DNA from 4 places in the Chryseobacterium sp. 2VB genome. Region 3 is predicted to be linked to each of the others. Evidence: riboswitches for the same ligand, from Rfam matches in the RefSeq annotation. Region 3 holds a riboswitch; each other region holds the start of a gene.
What was found. Region 3 has a riboswitch for cobalamin ahead of FFS26_RS10405 (TonB-dependent receptor plug domain-containing protein). Riboswitches for the same ligand answer to the same signal wherever they lie in the genome.
Positions count from the first base shown of each region.

Region 1: another riboswitch for cobalamin. It lies ahead of FFS26_RS18140 (acyl-CoA thioesterase); the one in region 3 lies ahead of FFS26_RS10405 (TonB-dependent receptor plug domain-containing protein).
Region 2: another riboswitch for cobalamin. It lies ahead of metE (5-methyltetrahydropteroyltriglutamate--homocysteine S-methyltransferase); the one in region 3 lies ahead of FFS26_RS10405 (TonB-dependent receptor plug domain-containing protein).
Region 4: another riboswitch for cobalamin. It lies ahead of FFS26_RS18855 (TonB-dependent receptor plug domain-containing protein); the one in region 3 lies ahead of FFS26_RS10405 (TonB-dependent receptor plug domain-containing protein).

Region 1 covers NZ_SCNC01000024.1:22,271-27,266, forward strand. The annotation lists gene FFS26_RS18120 (endonuclease MutS2) at 1-96, shown strand, start outside; gene FFS26_RS18125 (GEVED domain-containing protein) at 159-1,205, opposite strand; gene FFS26_RS18130 (ATP-binding cassette domain-containing protein) at 1,660-2,322, shown strand; gene FFS26_RS18135 (hypothetical protein) at 2,353-3,153, shown strand; cobalamin riboswitch at 3,188-3,369, shown strand; gene FFS26_RS18140 (acyl-CoA thioesterase) at 3,485-3,868, shown strand; gene FFS26_RS18145 (HD domain-containing protein) at 3,927-4,517, opposite strand; gene FFS26_RS18150 (XAC2610-related protein) at 4,519-4,929, opposite strand; gene FFS26_RS18155 (hypothetical protein) at 4,936-4,996, opposite strand, start outside.
Region 2 covers NZ_SCNC01000002.1:449,552-454,547, reverse strand. The annotation lists gene metE (5-methyltetrahydropteroyltriglutamate--homocysteine S-methyltransferase) at 1-1,724, opposite strand, end outside; cobalamin riboswitch at 1,896-2,083, opposite strand; gene FFS26_RS04080 (Lrp/AsnC family transcriptional regulator) at 2,279-2,740, shown strand; gene FFS26_RS04075 (hypothetical protein) at 2,824-3,366, opposite strand; gene FFS26_RS04070 (VOC family protein) at 3,467-3,835, opposite strand; gene FFS26_RS04065 (alpha/beta fold hydrolase) at 3,888-4,748, opposite strand.
Region 3 covers NZ_SCNC01000009.1:25,839-30,834, reverse strand. The annotation lists gene FFS26_RS10415 (cell surface protein) at 1-232, opposite strand, end outside; gene FFS26_RS10410 (YncE family protein) at 246-1,379, opposite strand; gene FFS26_RS10405 (TonB-dependent receptor plug domain-containing protein) at 1,376-3,409, opposite strand; cobalamin riboswitch at 3,518-3,703, opposite strand; gene FFS26_RS10400 (transporter) at 3,796-4,743, opposite strand; gene FFS26_RS10395 (cytochrome-c peroxidase) at 4,756-4,996, opposite strand, start outside.
Region 4 covers NZ_SCNC01000026.1:29,347-34,342, reverse strand. The annotation lists gene FFS26_RS18865 (helix-turn-helix domain-containing protein) at 1-259, opposite strand, end outside; gene FFS26_RS18860 (T9SS type A sorting domain-containing protein) at 414-1,727, shown strand; cobalamin riboswitch at 1,865-2,043, shown strand; gene FFS26_RS18855 (TonB-dependent receptor plug domain-containing protein) at 2,075-3,901, shown strand; gene FFS26_RS18850 (YncE family protein) at 3,923-4,981, shown strand.

The DNA of each region.
Region 1 (4,996 bases), on a different contig from region 3:
GTAGGAACCATTGAGAAAATTTCCAGAAACAAAGTGATTGTCAATTACGGAACTTTCAAAACCACGATTGATGCAGATGAGCTTGAGAGAATTTAATGAATAGAAATCAAATTAACGCAAATACAGAGAGAGCACTTTTCAGAGCTCTCTCTTTTTTATTATTTTTTAATGAATTTTAATCGGGTTATCTTTTCTTTATCTTTCAGCTGGATAAAATAAACTCCTTTTGATAAATGGTTAAGGTTTAAAAGGTGTTTTGAAATTTTTCCTTCGTCAATTTTCTGTCCTGCTATATTATAAATTTCATAATCGGCGGCTTCTGAAATTCCGGAGATATTTAAAATATCAGATGTGGGATTAGGATAAATTTCAGTTTTTACAGACCTTCCTGAGTCTTCCACTCCAAGGGTGAGATTGATTAAATCTACTCCATAATCTTCAACTTCCCCATAGGTAAATGTACTGCAGGCATCTAAAGGTATTGTTTGACTGGAAATAACCCTCATGGTAACGCCACATAGTGTCACTGCTGCCAAACTTGGAATCGTAAACACAGATACAGCCGGAGCAGCCTGAGTAACATTATTGGCTACCATCACTCTTTCGTTGGATTCAAAAATTCCGTTGGCATTAAGATCAATCCACGCCGTTACTGTTGTTGTCCCAGGTGTCCCCATCCAAGTATTGGTTACTGAAAGCTTATTTCCTGTACTTCCTATAAAAAATTTAACTCTACGACTCAGATCACTTCTGTAATCTGTATAATTGGAAGGTCCGGAGTCACTTACCATTGGTGTGTTAACTCCTGTAGAATTTACGGTCACATTGGAAATATGCATCATCGTGGTATCTGTAGAAGCACTTGCACAATAATTAATGGTAGTGGTAAAAAATATAGGATTAGACCATAATCCCTGTGTCGTACACACTTCCACTACCTGTACTTCATACGTTGTACAAGGTTGCAAACCTGTAATTGTGAAAGAATTTTGTCCTGGTGCAACATCAGCTGCCATCCATGTAGTACTTCCCGGTATTCTGTATCTGATCCTGTTGTTGGGTGTATTGGGATCTGCAGTCCAGGTAACTGTTCCCGTTGTAAGCGTTATATTCGACATCTGAAGCCCTGTTGGAGCATTGGTATCACAGAAAAATAAAGATTGGGATTCTTCATCTATTTTGTGAGTTGCCTGAAAGCTGGATATTCCCTACATAAAAGAGAATACAAAAAGTAGTTTTTTGGTCATGTTTATTAGTTTTAAAATTTTCTTGAAAAATAGGGTGTTTTTTCGAATATAGCTTATACTTTCTCCATATAGCATTGTATTTTTTAATATTTTTGACAATAAAGTGTAAAACACACAGAAACTCTATGCTTTAATATATGTTCAAAAGTATTTCTACTCTCTGGATTTTTTATAAAAAAATAATAATTCCCACCTTGATATTTTCTTTATTAGCTTCTTGTTTATCCTCTTTCAATATTGAGAACTTTGGATTGAGTTTTCTTTTAATATCTCCTGTCCTTCATTATTTTATATATGAACTCAGATTTAAAAGCGAATATTACTTTTATGCCAATTCAGGCTTTTCAAGGATGTTTCTCTGGACAGGAACAATAGTATCGGGGATTATTGTAAAAATTATAACATTATTTTTATGAGCAGACTGCATGTTGATAGCGTAACCAAATCTTTTAATGAGAGAAAAATTCTGCAGGATATTTATATAGGATGCGAAACAGGACAAATCATAGGCCTGCTGGGCAGAAATGGTGCTGGAAAATCAACATTATTAAAAATTATTTTTGGAACTGTCAGTAGTGATACCCAGTTTATAAGATACAATGACAAAGTTCTGAAAAGTATTTCCGACAGAAAAAACAGAATTGCTTACTTGCCACAAGATCTTTTTTTACCCAAAAATATAAAAATAAAAAACCTGGTTCCTCTTTTTTGTAATCAAAAGAATACTGAGCTGCTTTTTACATCAGAATTCGTACAGCCTTTCCTTCATGAAAAGCCTAAAAATCTTTCCAAAGGTGAACAGAGAATTATTGAAACTTTGATGATTATTTATTCTGAAGCTGATTTTGTTTTACTGGACGAACCTTTCCATAGCCTTTCTCCGAAAATTTCTGCAGCATTGAAAGCTGCAATCATTGAACAGTCTGCGTATAAGGGATTCATTATTTCTGATCATAATTATCAGGAAGTTCTTGATATTTCACACCAAATATTTCTTTTGCGTGAAGGCTATCTGAAACAAATACAAGATTTAAATGAACTGCAATGGTATAATTATCTTCCGAAAAGCATTTAATTTATATATTTGAGGGATCAAAAAATTTTCATGATGACTTTCATAAACAAAGCATTCTATTTATCCGCTTTCAGTATTTTATCTATTGCTTTTGTAAAAGGACAGACTAAAGTTCCTTTTGGAGTGGTAAAAGCTGAAGAAGGATATGCCAACGTACGTGTACATAAAGACGATTATCGAAAAATTGTAGATAAGATCCGTATGCGTAAAGGCGATGTATTCGTTTATGTAAAGCCAGCTCCTGGAGAAACAGAATGGATATGGATCAAATATCCTGAGAAACAGGATGACGACAAGCCTTTTGTGCGTTATGAAACTCTTGATAAAGAAGGAATGGTGAATAAAGGACGTATTGCCTATGTAGACCAGCTTCCCGCCTATACTCCATCCAGATCTAAAAACGGAAGATCCCTGATTTTCACAGACAATTCTGATCCTAAGATTCCTACTGCCCAAAGAAGCAAAGTGGTGATTGATATTTATCCTTCCAATGCAGGATACCGTAAAAAGGAAAAAGATGCAGATGGAAAAATTCTTACGATTGATAAAGTAAAACCATGGGGAATTGGAAATGATCTTCCTGAAGGAATGACCGAAATCAAATCCATCAGAGTGCAGCAGCCCGGAAGAGGTTCTGTTTTTGTAAGAGAGGCCATCAAAAACATGTTCCAGCCTACCATGGATTTTGAGAACATCGGAGTAACTTCTCTCGACAATGATAATATTTTCCTTTATATGATCAATGGTTCAGGAGAAAACAGATATACAACACTCTGGACAATTAAGAAGGGAAGAGTAATCAGCCAGATTATTTATCATAATCCGGAATAAATTCATTATTTTTGCATTCGAAAAGTTTTTACGCTTATTCATCACAGAAATTGGTTCTGCATCACTGCAGATTAAAAGGGAACCGTGTGAAAATCACGGACTGTCGCGCAACTGTAAAGTAACTGAAGTCTTTATCAAAGATCCACTGTGCGAGGCATGGGAAGGAGATAAATGATGTTACAAGTCAGGAGACCTGCCTTTTTCTTAAACATGTAACTTTCGCGATTTGAAGTTGTATTGATCTGATGGATTGTTTCAGGAGTTCTATCAATTCCTGTCATTATTCTGTTGTTTTAGTATCCTTTCATTTCGCTTTAATTAATAATGATATATGACTACAGAAGAAAGAATTGAAGCATCCGAAACCAGAATCTTTAAAGCGGTTTTTCCTAACACAACCAATCATTACGATACCCTTTTTGGAGGTACTGCGATGCAGCTGATGGATGAAGTAGCTTTTATCACCGCAACCCGTTTTGCCAGAAAAAGAGTGGTAACCGTGAGCAGTGATAAAATTGATTTCAAAAAACCTATTCCTGCCGGAACTATTGTGGAACTGATCGGAAAAGTTTCATACGTGGGAAAAACCAGTATGAAGGTGAATGTTGAAATTTACACTGAACAGATGTACTCCTATGAAAGAGAAAAAGCTATTGTAGGTGATTTTACTTTTGTAGCCATCGACGAATTCAAAAAACCAATCCAGATACTATAAATTATAAAAAATTCGGGCGGCCTTTGGCCGCCCGAAGCTTTAAATATTTTCATTGACATTATTTCAATACCTTTTCTGTTTCCAGACTTCTGTTCAATAAAAGTTCAAAAGCCTCTCCCATTTCGTCTGATGCTCTGCTGATTGCATTTTCAAGCATATTCCGGATCTGTCTTTCCGTCACTCCGGCTTCTGTCCAGCTCTTTCCTGTAGTATGGGAATTTAAAATAAACGGCATAATTCTATCGATTCCACAGGCAAAAATAGCATCCGGAGTTTTCTCTTCTTCAAACTCGAGCCACAGGTTAAAAAATTCTGTACGTAAAGGCTCATCCAGAATTCCAAAGATCTTTTGGGCTGAAGCTTTTTCTCTTTCAAATTTCCCTACCATAGCTTTTTCATCAAAAATAAAAGTGTCTCCGGCTTCTATTTCCACAAGATCATGAATGGAAAGCATTCTTATCACTCTTAACAAATCAATATCAGCCCGGTTTTTAGCATATGGATAAAGGATCTGGGCAAGAATAATGATCTGCCAGGAATGTTCAGCCGTATTCTCTCTCCGGGAATCGTCTGCATTATAATTTCTTCGTTGTACATTTTTAAGCGCATCTACTGCCAGAATAAAATCTATCTCTTTCTGAATTTTCATCTTACTTTTTATTTCTGTTATATTGATCTGCCGGATATACCTTTGTTCTGGTAATCCATTTATTATTGATCTTTTCTTTCGTTATAACCTTTACCTGATCCTCATTGGTCATATCTTCCTCTTTTTCCAGCACTCTATCCAGTCCTTTGTTCGGAATAACGGCATATTCTGTTGTAAAAATCCTGCAACAACCGGACTTACCGTAGGAAATAAGACGCTTTCGTTTAGCATCTGTTTCAAAAAAATCAAAACCGTTTGAGCCCAGGTCTGTAAGTTCTTCACTTTTTACAAATGCCATTCTTGTAGTATTGAATACATAAACATCATAAGAAGCCGAACTGTAATTTCCCATATTTCCGTTTCTTATCGCTACATCTTCGGTGCCGTCAAAATTAAAATCATCTACAATAATACTACGCTAATCCTTTGAAAGCGGAATCAATTTCCCTCGAACCAGTTTCTGACCCTGCTCCGCATAT
Region 2 (4,996 bases), on a different contig from region 3:
ACAAAAGACCACTGTAAAATGGTAACCGGACCTGTCAACATTCCTTTTACCCATTTTTTAGTCTGAGATTGGGCATATTGAGACCAGTACACCGTCATCGGAGTTGGGCGGGAAACATCACCGAAGATGACAGGAGGTTTCACACAACGGCTTCCGTAGCTTTGTACCCAACCGTTTTTAGTGAATACAAATCCTTCCAACTGTTCCCCGAAATATTCCACCATGTCGTTTCGCTCAAATTCTCCATGAACCAATACATCAATTCCGATGTCTTCCTGCCAGCGGATTGTTCTCTGCGTTTCCTGTTTCAATAAAGTATCATATTGTTCTGCAGTAAGCTCTCCTTTTTTAAATTTTGCTCTCCAGCTTCTTACTTCTGTGGTTTGCGGGAATGATCCGATTGTAGTGGTTGGAAATAAAGGTAGCTGCAATACTTCCTGCTGTTCTTCTTTACGGATTTTGAAAGTATTTATTCTCTGAGCATCTTTTTCAGTAACTGAATTTACTCTCTGTTTTACCTGATCATTATGGATAAGAGAAGAAGTTCTTCTGCTTTCAATTGCTTTTTTATTTTCTTCAAATGCTTCAAGAACCTGTTCATTTTCCGTTCCGGATGCCAGTTGTTTAAGCGTTACGACTTCCTTTACTTTTTGTTTTGCAAAAGCCAGCCATTTTTTAATTTCAGGATTAAGACTGGTTTCAAAATCAAGGTCACAAGGTGAATGAAGCAATGAGCATGATGGTGCAATGAAAATCCTTTCAGATCCTAATTTTTCAACCGCTTTTCTGATGAAAGACAAGGATTTTTCATAATCATTTTTCCAGATATTTCTACCGTCAACCAATCCTAATGAAAGGTTTAAACTGTCCGGAATAACATTCAGAATATCATCCAGCTGCTCAGGATTTCTAACCAGATCAACATGCAATGTATTGACAGGAAGTGAAACGGCAAGTGAAGTATTGTCTTTTAATCCGTCAAAATAGGAAGCCACAATAAATTTCAGTTTCGGGAAACGTTTTCTGATTTCGGCATACACATAACGATAAGTTTCTTTGGCTTTCTCTGTTAAATCCAATGCCATAAAAGGTTCATCAAACTGAATCCATTCCGCACCCTGATCCTGAAGTTTGGTTAAAATCTCGGTATAGACTGGAAGAAGATTTACTGCCAAATCCAGCTTATCAAATCCCTCTTCTTTTTCTTTTCCTAATAACAGATAAGAAACCAGTCCGATAATCACCGGTTTTGCATTGATTCCCGCTTGTTTTGCTCCTGCAAATTCATTGAAAATTTTGTCTGAGCTCAGCTTAAACTGTTGATTTTTATAAAATTCCGGAACGATGTAGTGATAGTTGGTATCGAACCACTTGGTCATTTCCATGGCAGTGATATCCAATCCGTCTTTCTGATATCCTCTTGCCATAGCAAAGTAAAGATCCAGCTCAGTATTGTTTTTTTTAAGCACCACTTCATGGTACCTTGTTGGAATGGCACCTACGACAAGACTCATATCCAATACCTGATCATAATATGAAAAATCATTACATGGGATAAGATCTATTCCTGCTTCTTTCTGGATATTCCAGTTTTGACTGCAGAGAGTTCTTCCGGTGTTCAGAAGTTCTTCCAAAAGGATTTTACCTGACCAGTACTGCTCGCAGGCTTTTTTGAGTTCTCTTTTGCTACCAATACGCGGATAGCCAAGAATGTGAGTTTGCATTTTTTTAAACTTTTTAATTAAACTTATTGGGAAGTCCTTTACAATGCTTCGTTATGTTTTGCGGAAAAAGTTTCAGGAAATAGTGACATAGCAGACAATGTATTTCCCTTCAGAAGAAAATACAAAATCTGATACACCATCTGTATGACCCAAAGCTTCAGCCCGCGAAAGCATTGTCAATTCAGTAAAGGCAGGTCTCCTGACTTGTAACAGTTTCCGTCATCCTTCCCGCTTTTGGCAGTGGATCTGCAAGGACAGAAACTTTTGGTGTGTTTACTTACAGTTGCGCGACAGCTCGTGATTTTCACACGATTCCCTATTAATCTACCTTAAGTAAAACCTTTCCTGTTTGATGAAGTATCTGTAAAGAACTGTATTTTTACCTTTAACAAAGGTTATCAGTAAAAGTTTTTAATTTTGTGTAAAATTATTAATACAGAATAAAACCACAACTAGAAACAAATAATTAAGCAAATTAAACTTCAGGAATTAAAAATAAAAGCATATAATTCTTTATATTTGACTGTTTTAATCATTTAAAAGAATAATATTCTGTGGAACAACTCGATGATAAGGATGTACAGCTGCTCAGGCTCCTCCAGAAAAACGCCAAACTCACCGTTAAAGAGCTCGCTAAAGAAGTGAACCTTTCTACTTCACCGGTTTTTGAAAGGGTAAAAAGGCTTGAGCAGGAAGGTTTTGTTAAAAGATATGCAGCAGTTCTTGATGCTGAAAAACTGAACCGCGGATTTACGGTTTTCTGCCAGATCAAACTTAAAATTCACGACCGGTCTGTGGGGTATGATTTTGTAAAAGAAATTTTAGAAATTGAAGAAGTTGCGGAATGTTACAATATTTCCGGAGATTTTGATTTCCTTCTGAAAGTCCAGGTGCGGGATATGAAGCATTATCAGGATTTTGTATTTAACAAGCTGGGATCCGTAGATTCTATCGGCAGCACACACAGTACTTTTGTGATGGCTGAGGTAAAAAACAACCATGGACTGACGATATAGATTTCTTTTAAAGTTAACGCCGTCTGAGGATAAAAAAATCCGTCAATAATGACGGATACTATTATTATTTTGTTTTTTAGTACTTAATTGGCAGCCGGATCCCTAAGTTCTGTTGTTAAACCTATTGATTTTAACAGGTTCTTACTGTCGAAAAGCAATGTTGTATAATGTTTCCCTTTTTTAAAAACCAGTTTTGACCCTCCAGGAAATTCACTGTCTGCTCCTGATTTTTGTATTTTGGCATTGTACTTACCGAACTTCGTTTTACTGTCCTGTAATGTACTTTTATTCAGAACAAGACCAAAAGGAAGTCCTTCCACAATGACAGGTTTATTGTCTGAAGTCACAAAAAACATCTCATTGATACTATTGTCTTTTCCCAGGCTGCAATAAAGCTCCAGTCCTGTTTTCATAGGCCATTTTGCATATTTTTCTTCGTTGGCATCTTCATAAAAAACAGTTTTTACGTTCAACGCTTTTGAAATTTTATCCGGAGTCTGTGGGAATATGAATTCTAAGTTTTTGTTCAGTAAAGAGCCCAATGCGGCTGTTTTCTGTGAAAATGCAGTTGCACTTAATACCAGAAAAAAGATGGTGACAATGAAATGGAATGGTCTCGTCTGCATAAAAATATTTTAAATTGTAATGATTTGATGGCTAAAGATATTAAAATTTTGGGCAAAGCCCTATTTTAAACAATTTTTTACATCGTATTTCTGTTTTTGGCTATTTTCTTTCCTGTAAATTGAACACGGTACCGGCAGGATCGGTAATCCAGTGCATATTTTCAGGAAGCTCTTCTATTTCGTCACAGGTTTCCACACCGTTTGACAGCAGATATTGTGTAGCAGCTTCTACATCGGGAACGGTAAGCTGCAGCCATGTTTCAGAATGGGTATAGTTATCAACACAATCCAGCCATATGATATTATTCCCGAATTTCACCTCGTGGGTTCTGGAAACAGTGGGATTTTTTATCGGCTTTTCCTCAACCTTCAATTTTAAAATATCCCTGTAAAAAGCAACCGTTTTTTCGTATGTATTTTTGGGAATTTTGATAGCGATATTAATTCCTGCCTCAAATTTTGTATTCATAGTATAGATTTTGAACTTTATAAACAGATTTCAATTCTTTGATGGCATTCCATTATTTCAAAAAGCCATTCAGATAATTCAGTATCATTGCCCTCTGCGTCATCAGGCTTACATGGGTTTGTCCTGGAGCGATAGCCAGCTGGGATTTTGGCAATTCGCCCATATCTGCAAAAACATCACCTCCCAATAATTTATAGGTTTTTGAAAGTTCTGTTTTATCCAATCCGTCATTATCACCAGCTATGATTAAGACAGGCACCGGAATTTTAGAGATATTATCATCACCCAGGTCAAAAGGCTGCCCGGCAGATGCCATCATCTGCTCCAGAAATGGTTTCCATTTTGTTTTATCAGGTGCTACAGCATTATAGGCAGTATGCATAGGGCTGTTTGTAAAGAGTTCAGGTTTCATTCCTTCAAGAGCTTTATTTACTTCGGGCAGCCACCCGTTAGTTTTATAGGTTGATGAAATGATAACCAGTTTGTTCAGTCTTTCCGGACTTTGAATTGCCAGCATATAGGCCACTTCACCTCCAAAGCTGTACCCTGCCACATCTGCTTTATCAATTTTCAGATAGTCCATTACCTTTGTAACATCACTGGCTAAAGTAGCATGCGATAATTTCCTTTCTGAAAAAGGAGTGTGACCATGTCCCTGTAATTCAAGAGCTATTACTTTTCTGTTTTTGGACAGTTCCGGGATCAATTCACCCCAGTTCAAATCAATCGTCATGAAGGCGCCATGTAACAATACAAGAGGCTTTCCTTTGCCATAGACTTCGTAGTAAACTTTGATGCCATTAACAGGTGCATAACCACTTTCAGAAGGTTTTATTTTTTGTCCATATACCGGAGAGGAGGCAAGGATAATAATAAAGAACAATACTGCAGAGAATTTGAATAGACTTTTCATAATATTATCAGATTTGGTGGATTAATTTTAAGTCAAAGGTACCAACCCGATCGGAAAACGGACTTGTCACAGGGCAAGATTTTAAAGAAATGAGAGGAATAGTTTAAGGATTGGTTTAAACTTATTCCAAAAAAAACATTTTACTTCATTACATAAAATAAACTTTAATCATTCAACAATTAAGCAACTAAAAAATAAAAATTTTACAATAATTCTATCATGGTTGATAAAATTTTATTAATTTCGAA
Region 3 (4,996 bases):
TGATAAATTCAAGTTCTGAGTTTTGGGAAATAATAGAATCGTTGATACTCCAAGTAACCGATCCTGATGCATTGGTAGGAATACTCAAAACCTTTAAACGCTCAATGGTATAGGAATCATCAAGGCCGTTAAAGGTAAATTCGTCTTCATCATCATGTTTACAGGCAATCGCTCCTAAAAGGAAAAAGGAAAAAAGCCCGGTTTTTAAATAAGTAAAGGTATTTCTGTTCATGTCTTAAGATTGGTTATTTGTATAAAAAAGCGAAGTGGGCAGGGATATTTCCGCCTTCCGTTTTCCATTTAAAGTGTCCGTTTTTATCGAAGCAATACACAAATCCCATGGATACATAATTTCTGGCATCTGTCATGTAGATATCTTCTGTGATGGGATTTACGGCAATGCCGTAAGGGGTTTTAATGGCATCTTCATATTCTTTGTCAAAAATTCTGTTGGCGATGATCTGTTCTGTTTTTACATCAATGATTCCAAATGTCTTTTTATAGCTGTGGGTATTGTAGTTGAATTCATTTCCATAGAAATAGAGTTTATCATTCACGATTGTCATTTCACTCACGGAGAGATGGAAATCTTTCTTGACCGTTCCTGTAGCTGCATCTATTAAATAAAGACTGGAAGGAACATTATAATAATCTCCTCTTGAGGTTACATAGAGGTCTCCGTAATTATCTTTTTTAATGTGGTGAAGATTGATGGCAACATTTATTTTTTTAAGTTCTGTAAAAGTATTCAGATCGATGACGGAAACTGTATTGTCATAATCGGGAGCCTTATATCCTCCGGAATTGGCAACAAATAAGGTATTTCCCACAATTTCCATTTCTTCGGGCTGATATCCTACCACTACCTCACGCTGAATGGAAAGAGAAGTGGTATCAATTTCCAATACTTTCCCTTTCGGTGCTTTCGGGTTAATCGCAACAGGTCCGGCGTAGCTGCTGGCATAAGCTTTTCCGTTTTTGAAAGCAAGGTATCGGCAGTTTTGTAATGGAATAGAAGTAATACGTTTGGCCGTTTTGGCATCAAGAACTTCAATTTTATTGGAAACATTGACTACGATATAAAGTTTGCTTCCGTACACTTTGATATCATTTCCTACATCTCCCAACTCTTTTACCACATTGGGATTAATTTCTGCATAAATATTTCTAAAATAAGTTCCCTTGGTGTAATCAAAAAAATCAAGGGTACATTTATTACTCCCCATATTCCCTTCATTGAGCATGTAGAAGCCTTTTATTGCTGTATTTTCTGAAGGAAGCCCTTCTACCACTTCCTGGCGGACAATAATTTCATCTGTACGGCATGAAGTAATAAAAGCTAATACAAGAAATAAAAAATAAAAGTTTAATTTTCTCATAGGGTGAAGTTTAGAATAAGTTTAAAGTTTCTTCCGGGCATCGGATAATTGAGGACAACATCATAGTATTGATTGAAAATATTATTCATCTCAAGGCTTATTTTAAACTGATGATTCGCCCAGTTGAATTTTTTCTGAACAGACAAATCGTGAGTATACCAGGGCTGCACATAATTGTATTGAATGTTATCCTGATTCACATCATATCTTTCTCCTACATACATCGCACTGTAATTGAAACTCCAGTCTTTATAATCCGCCAGCAGACTGAAAGATCCACTATGCCATGGGGTATAAGGAATCTGATTGCGGTAGAAAGTATCTTCAGGATCACTGATATCTTTTGCACTTTGGTATGTATAAGAAAGCAAAGGTCGGAGGGTTACTTTTCCAAGCTGCATTTCAGTCTGCACATTCACATCTGCACCAATGATTTCAACCAATCCAAGATTCATCATCAGCCAGCGGAACATGCTTCCGTTCGGAGCTGCCACAATTTTATCCTGTACTTTATTGTAGTAACCGTCTACTTTAGCATAAAATGTTTTAAGGAAACGGTTGTTATAATTCTTCTGATAAGTAAATCCTACATCATATTGATTGGTGAATTCCGGTTTCAGGTAGGTATTTCCGATATTGGTATAATACAAATCATTGAAGGTTGGAAGTCTGAAAATTCTTTTATAGAAAGCCCTTAGAGTAAGCTCCGGAATTTTTTCCGGCTGATAGCTCATAAACACCGCAGGTGTCCACTCTCTGGCATCTCCCGGTCTTTTATTTTTTCTTACTTCTTCAAAAGTAAAGGTTCCTAAAAGGCTTCCCATAATTTTGAATCTGTTCAACTGATAGGTTGTTGCTAATGCGACCAATGTAGTGTAGCGGGTAGGATAAGAAAAGTTATCCAGATTCGCGTCCAGATTATTGTACTGAAAATCTCCACTCAGGCTGACATCCCAATTGGGAGTGATTGAGTAAATATTGGAAGAGGAAAGATAAAGTTCCCTTTGGATATAGGTGTTATCGGTATAAATAATAGACTGCGAACGAACTGTGTCCATGAAATGGGTATAATCGTAAGCAAATTTTGCTTTAAGCTGTGTTTCAAATTTCGGGAACAGTTTTTTTCTCAGATTGGCCTGTACGAAATAATTTTCATCTGAAAGTCTCGCTCCTCTTCCGCCAAAGCGACCATTCACAATGGGAGCCGGCATTCCACGATCTGAAATATAACCATACCCTCTGATATTCCAGCTTCCATTATTTAAAGTTCCGTTGAAAGAAGTTTCAAACCGTTTTGCTTTGATATCTGAGTCCTGTCTTTTAGCGATGGTATCGTACGCCTGCTGCCCATCAGGATATTTCTTCGCGTACCGGAACCTGTAAATTCCGTCACTCTGCATAAATTCTCCGCTGAAGCTGGCAGAAATCTTGTCTGAAATTTTCTGTTCCAACCGGAATGAAGGATTAAAGAGATCAATAGATGCACTTTTTGCTCTTATCACCAAATTGGTTTTTCTTGGTCCTTTAAATATGGGTGTTTTAGGCTGTAAATAGATAGACCCCGAAGAGCCAAAGTCCTTTGCTGGCTGAAAAATTTCACTTTTCTGTCCGTTATACAACGATATTTCTTCCAGATCATCCAAAGAGTACCTCCCCAGATCTACCAGTCCGTTTTGAGCATTTCCTAATTGAATTCCATCATAAAAAACCCCTACATGCTGGCTTCCCATGCTTCGGATGTTGATGGTTTTCAAACCACCCAATCCTCCGTAATCTTTAATCTGAACGCCTGAAAAATACCGTAGTGCATCTGCAACAGAATGGCTGTTCAGTCTTTCCAGCTGTTCTCCCTGCAGGGTTTGTGCCGGAAGGATTTCTTTAAAATTCTTTTTATAAAGGTTGATTCCTTTAATGGTCTCTTCCTGAAGACTGTCTTTTTTCTTGGTTTGGGAAAACAAAAGTTGAGATGTGATCACCAATATTGTGAAAACAGCTTTATGAATTGCAGAAGTAGTTAGTTTTGCCGCCATTAGCTCATTTAAGGTAATGAAGACGCTAATGGGTATAAGAATACAACGACAAAGCACAGCGGTCACTGCACAGAATCATTGATGTCCTAAGCTTTATTCCACGAAAGCGTCAAACGATTATTGTCTGGCAGGTCTTCTGACTTACTCCATTTTTGAAATCCTTCCCATTAAAAAATAGTGGATATATTCTTCAAAAACTTTGGTGCGGAGCTTACAGCAGCGGGTCTGTCCCGGATTTTCACCGGATTCCCTTTTAAGAGCTTTTTACGGCTCACCAAATTCCGGCAAAGATAAATAATTATTCCTAATCCCCAACTAAAATCATGATTTATAAACAATTAAAGCTCCCGAAGGAGCTTTAACATGATTTCAACAAGGGTTTCTTTTTAAATTCCAATATTCAGAAAAATACTGAATCTTGATTTGGCTTCAATATCTCCTCCCGCCAGGCGCGTGTACATGGGAAGCATGACTTCACTTCCCAGGCTCAGCTTTTTATAAGAGGCTTCAAAACCTAATTTTCCGTACAAAGCACTTCCTGCAGTGTTCGGCAATGCTTCATCAAACTGTTTATTCTGAGCATAAACTTCTCCCTGAACTCCAGTTTTTACAGAGAATATAGATTTTTCATTTCCTGCAACCTGATAAAAACCTGTTGCTGCATAGTTCCATTGGTTTCCAAAACGGTAATTTTTCCTGTTCTCTGTTTTAATGGTATAATCTGTATTCACCAGTACGGCTACTTTATTTTTCTGAAACTTATAATTCAAAGCCGCCTGATAATCCCAGCTTCCGGTTCCCAGCTGAAAGCTTGGGTTGACACCGGATGCTCCTTTTTCATCAAACTTCCCTAGTGGAATTTTCACTCCCAGCCCTCCGCTCAGATAATGGAAATTATCTTTGGAACTCATCAACTGGTAAATTCCCATCAGGTTTAAATCTCCTATTCCATTGATTCTGACATCTCCCTGCATGGTTTTCTTTTTATGAAAATGGAATGGAAGGCTCGCATAAACACTCAGTTTTTTAGTCAGTGGAATTTTCCCCCAAAGTTGCAGCGTATTGAAATACTGATCCTGGGTAAGATCTTTTACAAATAAGTTCTCTTTCGCTTTATAATGCTGCGCAAAGTATTTGATCCCGATAAACTGCGGATTCAGTAAAGATTCAAAGCCGGAAGATCCGTTTCCTGCTGCACAGCCGCAAGCATCACAGTCATCATCAAAATCGAATCTGTTAAGCGTTTCGGGAGCAATATAAGCACTGTCTCTGATGGTTTTTGCCTGATACTGACTAAACACGATCAAACTTACTATCAATATAATCTTCTTCATGTTTTTTATAAATTATTCTGCAAATTTTGGATTGGATATAAAACTTTTATCCGATAATGTTTTCAGGAACGCAATGATCGATTGTTTTTCCTGGCTGTTCATAGCAATTCCTATGTGACCATTCTGTTTAAGCTGAGGATCAAGATTGGCATTATCTTCCACCTGATCCGAATAGAAATTAAGTACCGCTTCTAAGGTGTAAAATCTTCCGTCATGCATATAAGGTGCGGTATATTCCACATTTCTTAAACTG
Region 4 (4,996 bases), on a different contig from region 3:
AAGCTTGTGAAATAATATTTTGAAGTACAATTTTGTGCTCTCTGTTTTGATCACTTACAAGAATTCCCTGGGTATAACTGATGCATTCGTCGGGATTCTGATACAATTTCAGAAATGCTTTATCTGCTAGCATATTGAAGTCGGGGCCAGACTGTCCTTTGGTAATAAGGAAGCAGAAAATAAACAGTAAGATTTGAAATAATTTTTGTCCTGATAAATTGTTTTTTGTGTTTTTTTGAATAATTTCGGTAAAATCCATATTCAAAATATTGTTTTATATCTGCTTGATTATTAGTGTTTTGAAAATTAAACTCTTTTAAAATTCACGAATTATGAAAGTCAATTTCTTTTAATTGAGTGAATGTTGTATTAATATTGTTTTCACCAATTCGAAACGCTAAATATAATAAAATATGAAAAATTTTTACAGAATGTCAATGAAAATATTGATAGCTTGTCTTTTCCTGAAATTTGGTTTTGCAGAAGCGCAGCTTACTGTAATAGGCCTGGGAAATTATAATGTAGGCGCAGTATCGGATAATGGAGTAGTAAGCTTGCACACCAGTGCAGGAAGTATATATAAATGGAATGCTGCAGGAGGGCTCGTACAGATAGGTTCTATAACAAATGGATATCCGGCTGCAGGCAGAACCATTGTTTCGAATGACGGAACCAAAATATCGTCCTCCGTTACCAATGCCGCAACAGGATTCAATGAAATATCTACCTATGATGTCGCTACGGCCACATGGGTAAACAGAGGCGGGCTTGTACCTACAGGATGGGATGGCAGCGTAAGCTCTACCTGGGGAATGTCGACTGATGGAAATACTATAGTTGGTCTTGGTTTTCTCACCGCAGCGAATGCGCATGCTGTGAAATGGGATGAAGTAAACGGAATGGTAGATCTGGGAAGTATAGTTCCCGGACGCAGCTCCAGAGCAAACGCAATCAATGCAGCAGGAACAGTGATCGTAGGCTGGCAGGATGAATCAACCGGAACAAGAAGCGGAGCAAAATGGCAGGATGGAGTGGAAAGTTTTATTACAGATAATAATGGGAATCATGTAGGAGAAGCAGGAGGAATTTCTGCAGACGGAAATACAATAATAGGTTCGGCAAACCCTAATCCTTATGTATGGAATGCTGTGAGCGGACTTACTTATATAACGCATCCTAATGCTTCTTTCAGCTTCAAAGGAGGTGCCACCGGGATTTCTGCTGATGGGAAAAAAGTGATCGGGTATTACAGAGCATTTGGGGCTCCTCCCATGTCAGGAGAAGGCTTTATCTGGACCTCTGCCGCCGGGAGAATTAACCTGAATGATTATGCGGCATCTTTAGGAATTGCCACTAATGGAGTAACAATGGGACTTCCTCTTGCGATTTCACAGGACGGAAAGAAAATTGCCGGGGCAGGGACGAATGCTTCAGGGCAGATGATTGCTTTTTACCTGGATACTTCTGAATTTTTATCGGTGAGTGATGCTGTGAAAGAGAAAAACAATACAGGTATCTATCCTAATCCAGTGGCTGACATCCTGTATTTTAAAGGAAAAGGAAAAATAGAGAAAGCAGAAATTTATAATATGGTTGGACAAAAGGTAAAATCATTGGATACTGTAGAAGGACAGATTGATGTTTCATCTCTGTCAAAAGGAGATTATATTTTACAATATTCCGTAAAAGGAGTACAACAGGAGTCTTATAAATTTATTAAAAAGTAACATATATAAATAGTAAAGTAGTGGGATGAATGGCTGTTTTCAATATTGAAAGCGGCCGTTCTTTTTTGTGTATATAACAAAAGGATAGCATGTTTTGTATAGAAAAGTCTGGTTTTTGGCAAATACATATAAAAAACTATCTTTGCAAAAATTTTGGTTTCCAGTATTTTGGAATGAAAAGGGAATCGGGTGTAACTCCCGGACTGTCCCCGCAACTGTAAATCGCAACACAAGTTTCTGCAAAACGCCACTGTGTAAAAACGGGAAGGAGCAGAATGCGAAAGTCAGGAGACCTGCCAGGATTATAATTAAAAAACATATTGCTTTCGGAGGAAAAGTAAAAAAGTATGGATATAAAAAGATCTTTAGTACTGCTTTTTTCATCTTATGGGTGTTTTCTTTTTGGACAAGAGAAAACCATTGACACTATTTATGTCTTCGACAACCAGATGAACAGGGTGAAACTTTTTCATCCCGTAAAAACAATTACAGCAGAAGATGCTGAAAAAAACTCCGGTAATCTTTCGGAGCTTCTGAGGTTTCAGTCGCAGGTTTTTATTAAAGAAAATGGCCGCGGAGCCGTGTCTTCACCTTCTTTTAGAGGAACTACCGCCCAGCAGACTGCATTCGTGTGGAACGGAATTAATATCAATTCTAATTTTTTAGGGCAGGGAGATATCAATAATATTGCTTTGTTCGGCTATGATCAGATCGGTATCAAAGCTGGTGGAGGAAGTGTAGTGTACGGAAGCGGTGCCATCGGGGGAAGTATTCACCTGAATAATACCCTTGATTTTAATAAAGGTTTCCATGGTTCTTTATTTTCTGAAGTGGCTTCCTTTAATACCTATAATAATTTTGTGAAAGGGTCTTACAGCAATGATAAGTTCAGTTTTAAAGCCTCCGGAAATTATTCTGTAAGTGAAAATGATTATAAGGTAAGCGATCTGAATTACATCAACAGAAACGGGAATTATTACAATACGACATTCAATGTAGGAGCATCCTATAAAATTACAAACGATCATAAGGTTTCGTGGCAAAGCCAGTTTTTTGATTCTTCACAGCATTATCCTGTGTATGAGGAAACGGGAACAAAAACAAAATATACAACTCAAAGTGTAAGAAGTCTTCTTTCTTGGGACTGGAACAAAGCGAAGTTCAGCAATTCCCTTAAAGCAGCCTACACGGAAGAGAATTTTCAGTATTTCGGTTCGTTAAGCCAGCCTAAATCCAGTGGAGGAACCGGGAAGAATTATATCTTTAAAAATGATTTTAATTATTTCCTGAATTCAAAATGGAATTTTAATATCATCGGAGAATTTCAGATTAATAAAGGAGAAGGGTACGAGAGCGGAATATCCAATGTCAGCAGGAATATAGGTTCTGTTTCAGGATTATTGCGGTATTTTGCAACAAAAGATCTGCGTTTTGAAGGAGGATTCAAAAAAGATTTTGTAGAAGATGTAAAGTCTCCTTTTATGTATTCATTCTCCGGAAAATGGAACGCCGCAAAATGGTATGATCTGAGTATTAACGTATCCAAAAACTTCAGATATCCTTCATTTAATGATATTTATTATGAACCGGGAGGAAATAAAGATCTGAGACCGGAAACCTCTACTCAGGTGGATATGACCAATGAGTTCAAAGCGGGAGATTTCAAACTTACTCTGTCTCCCTACTATATGAACATCACAGATCTTATTGTATGGCTTCCAACGGCTATGGGATACTGGCAGGCATACAATGTCAATAAATCCGAATCTTACGGGCTGGAATCTCAGTTGTCTTTCAGCAAGCACTGGGGAAATCATAAATTCAGAGCCAATGCAGCATATTATTATGCAAAAGCTATCGATAAAGAAACGAAGATGCAGAGACCTTACGTTCCCATGCACAGGGGAAATGCCGGTATAGATTACGAATATGGTTTCTTCAGGTTTTATGCACAGGGACAGCTGAACGGTGTTACCTACACCACAAGTGATGAAAAGAGATCAGAAGCTATAGATCCTTATTTTCTTTTAAATATGGGAGTTTCTACCACCTTAGCAAAAAAATATACCTTAGGGTTTAAAGTGAATAATCTAACCAATACCTACTATAAAACCGTTTCTTTCTATCCTTTACCAAAAAGAAACTATAGTGTGTATGCAGCAATAAATTTTTAATAAATTAAAATTGAATAAATTATGAAAATAACTAAACTTTTAACTGTCTTATTTGCAGTTGTACTATTGTTTAATATGTCTTCATGTACAAGTGACTCTGCCGAGTTTGAAATTTCTCCGATCACTTACCAGAACGGATATTTTATCTCTAATGAAGGGAATTTTAACAGCCAGGGTGCTAAAGTAACATTCCTGACAAGAGATTTAAGCTTGAAACAGGATGACGTATATGGGTACAATAACAATAAAGAAATTCTGGGTGACGTTCTTCAGACCATTGGTCTTAATGGAAATAAGGCTTATCTTGTGATCAATAACTCAAACAAAATTGTTGTTGTAGACCGTTATACATTTAAGAAATTAGGAGTAATCACCAATCAGATTGATAACCCGAGAGGAATTGCTTTTGCCAATGACTTTATCTATGTTGCTAACCTAAACTTCTCTACGAATGCAACAAGTGTAACGAAATATAAGGCTTCCGACTATTCATTTGTAAGCAAAATCACGATGACAGGCGGGGCTGATAAAGCAGTAGAAGCAGGTGGAAATATTTTTGTACAGAATGCTACTTCAGGATATGGAAATATGATTACTTATATCAATACTTCTAATGACAGTAAAACTGAACTTACTGTTCCGAATGGTAAGATCAACAGTACTATTTCATACAAATCCAATGTATATACAATTTCTTCTACAGCTACTGATTCTTATATCTATAAAATCTCCGGCACAGGGACTATGACGTCGGTAGTTACATTGACAGGAATTCCAAGTGCTACCAATCTTCAGATTGATAATGATAAAATCTATTTCAGTTCTGCCAATAAAGTGTATACAACAAGTTTAGCTACACCAACAGTTCCTGCAAGCCCGCTATTAACAGCTGCAGATGGTGGTCCTTATTTTACGCTTTATGGATTTAATGTTATTGATGGTAGAATTTTTGCATCAGATGTTAAACAATTCACTCAGGAAAGCGAAATGACTGTATATTCAGCAACTACGGGTACCAAGCTTACTTCCCTTAAAACAGGTGGTCTTGGTGCTAACGGAACTTTTCTTAACCCGCAATAATTATTACTTCTAAAA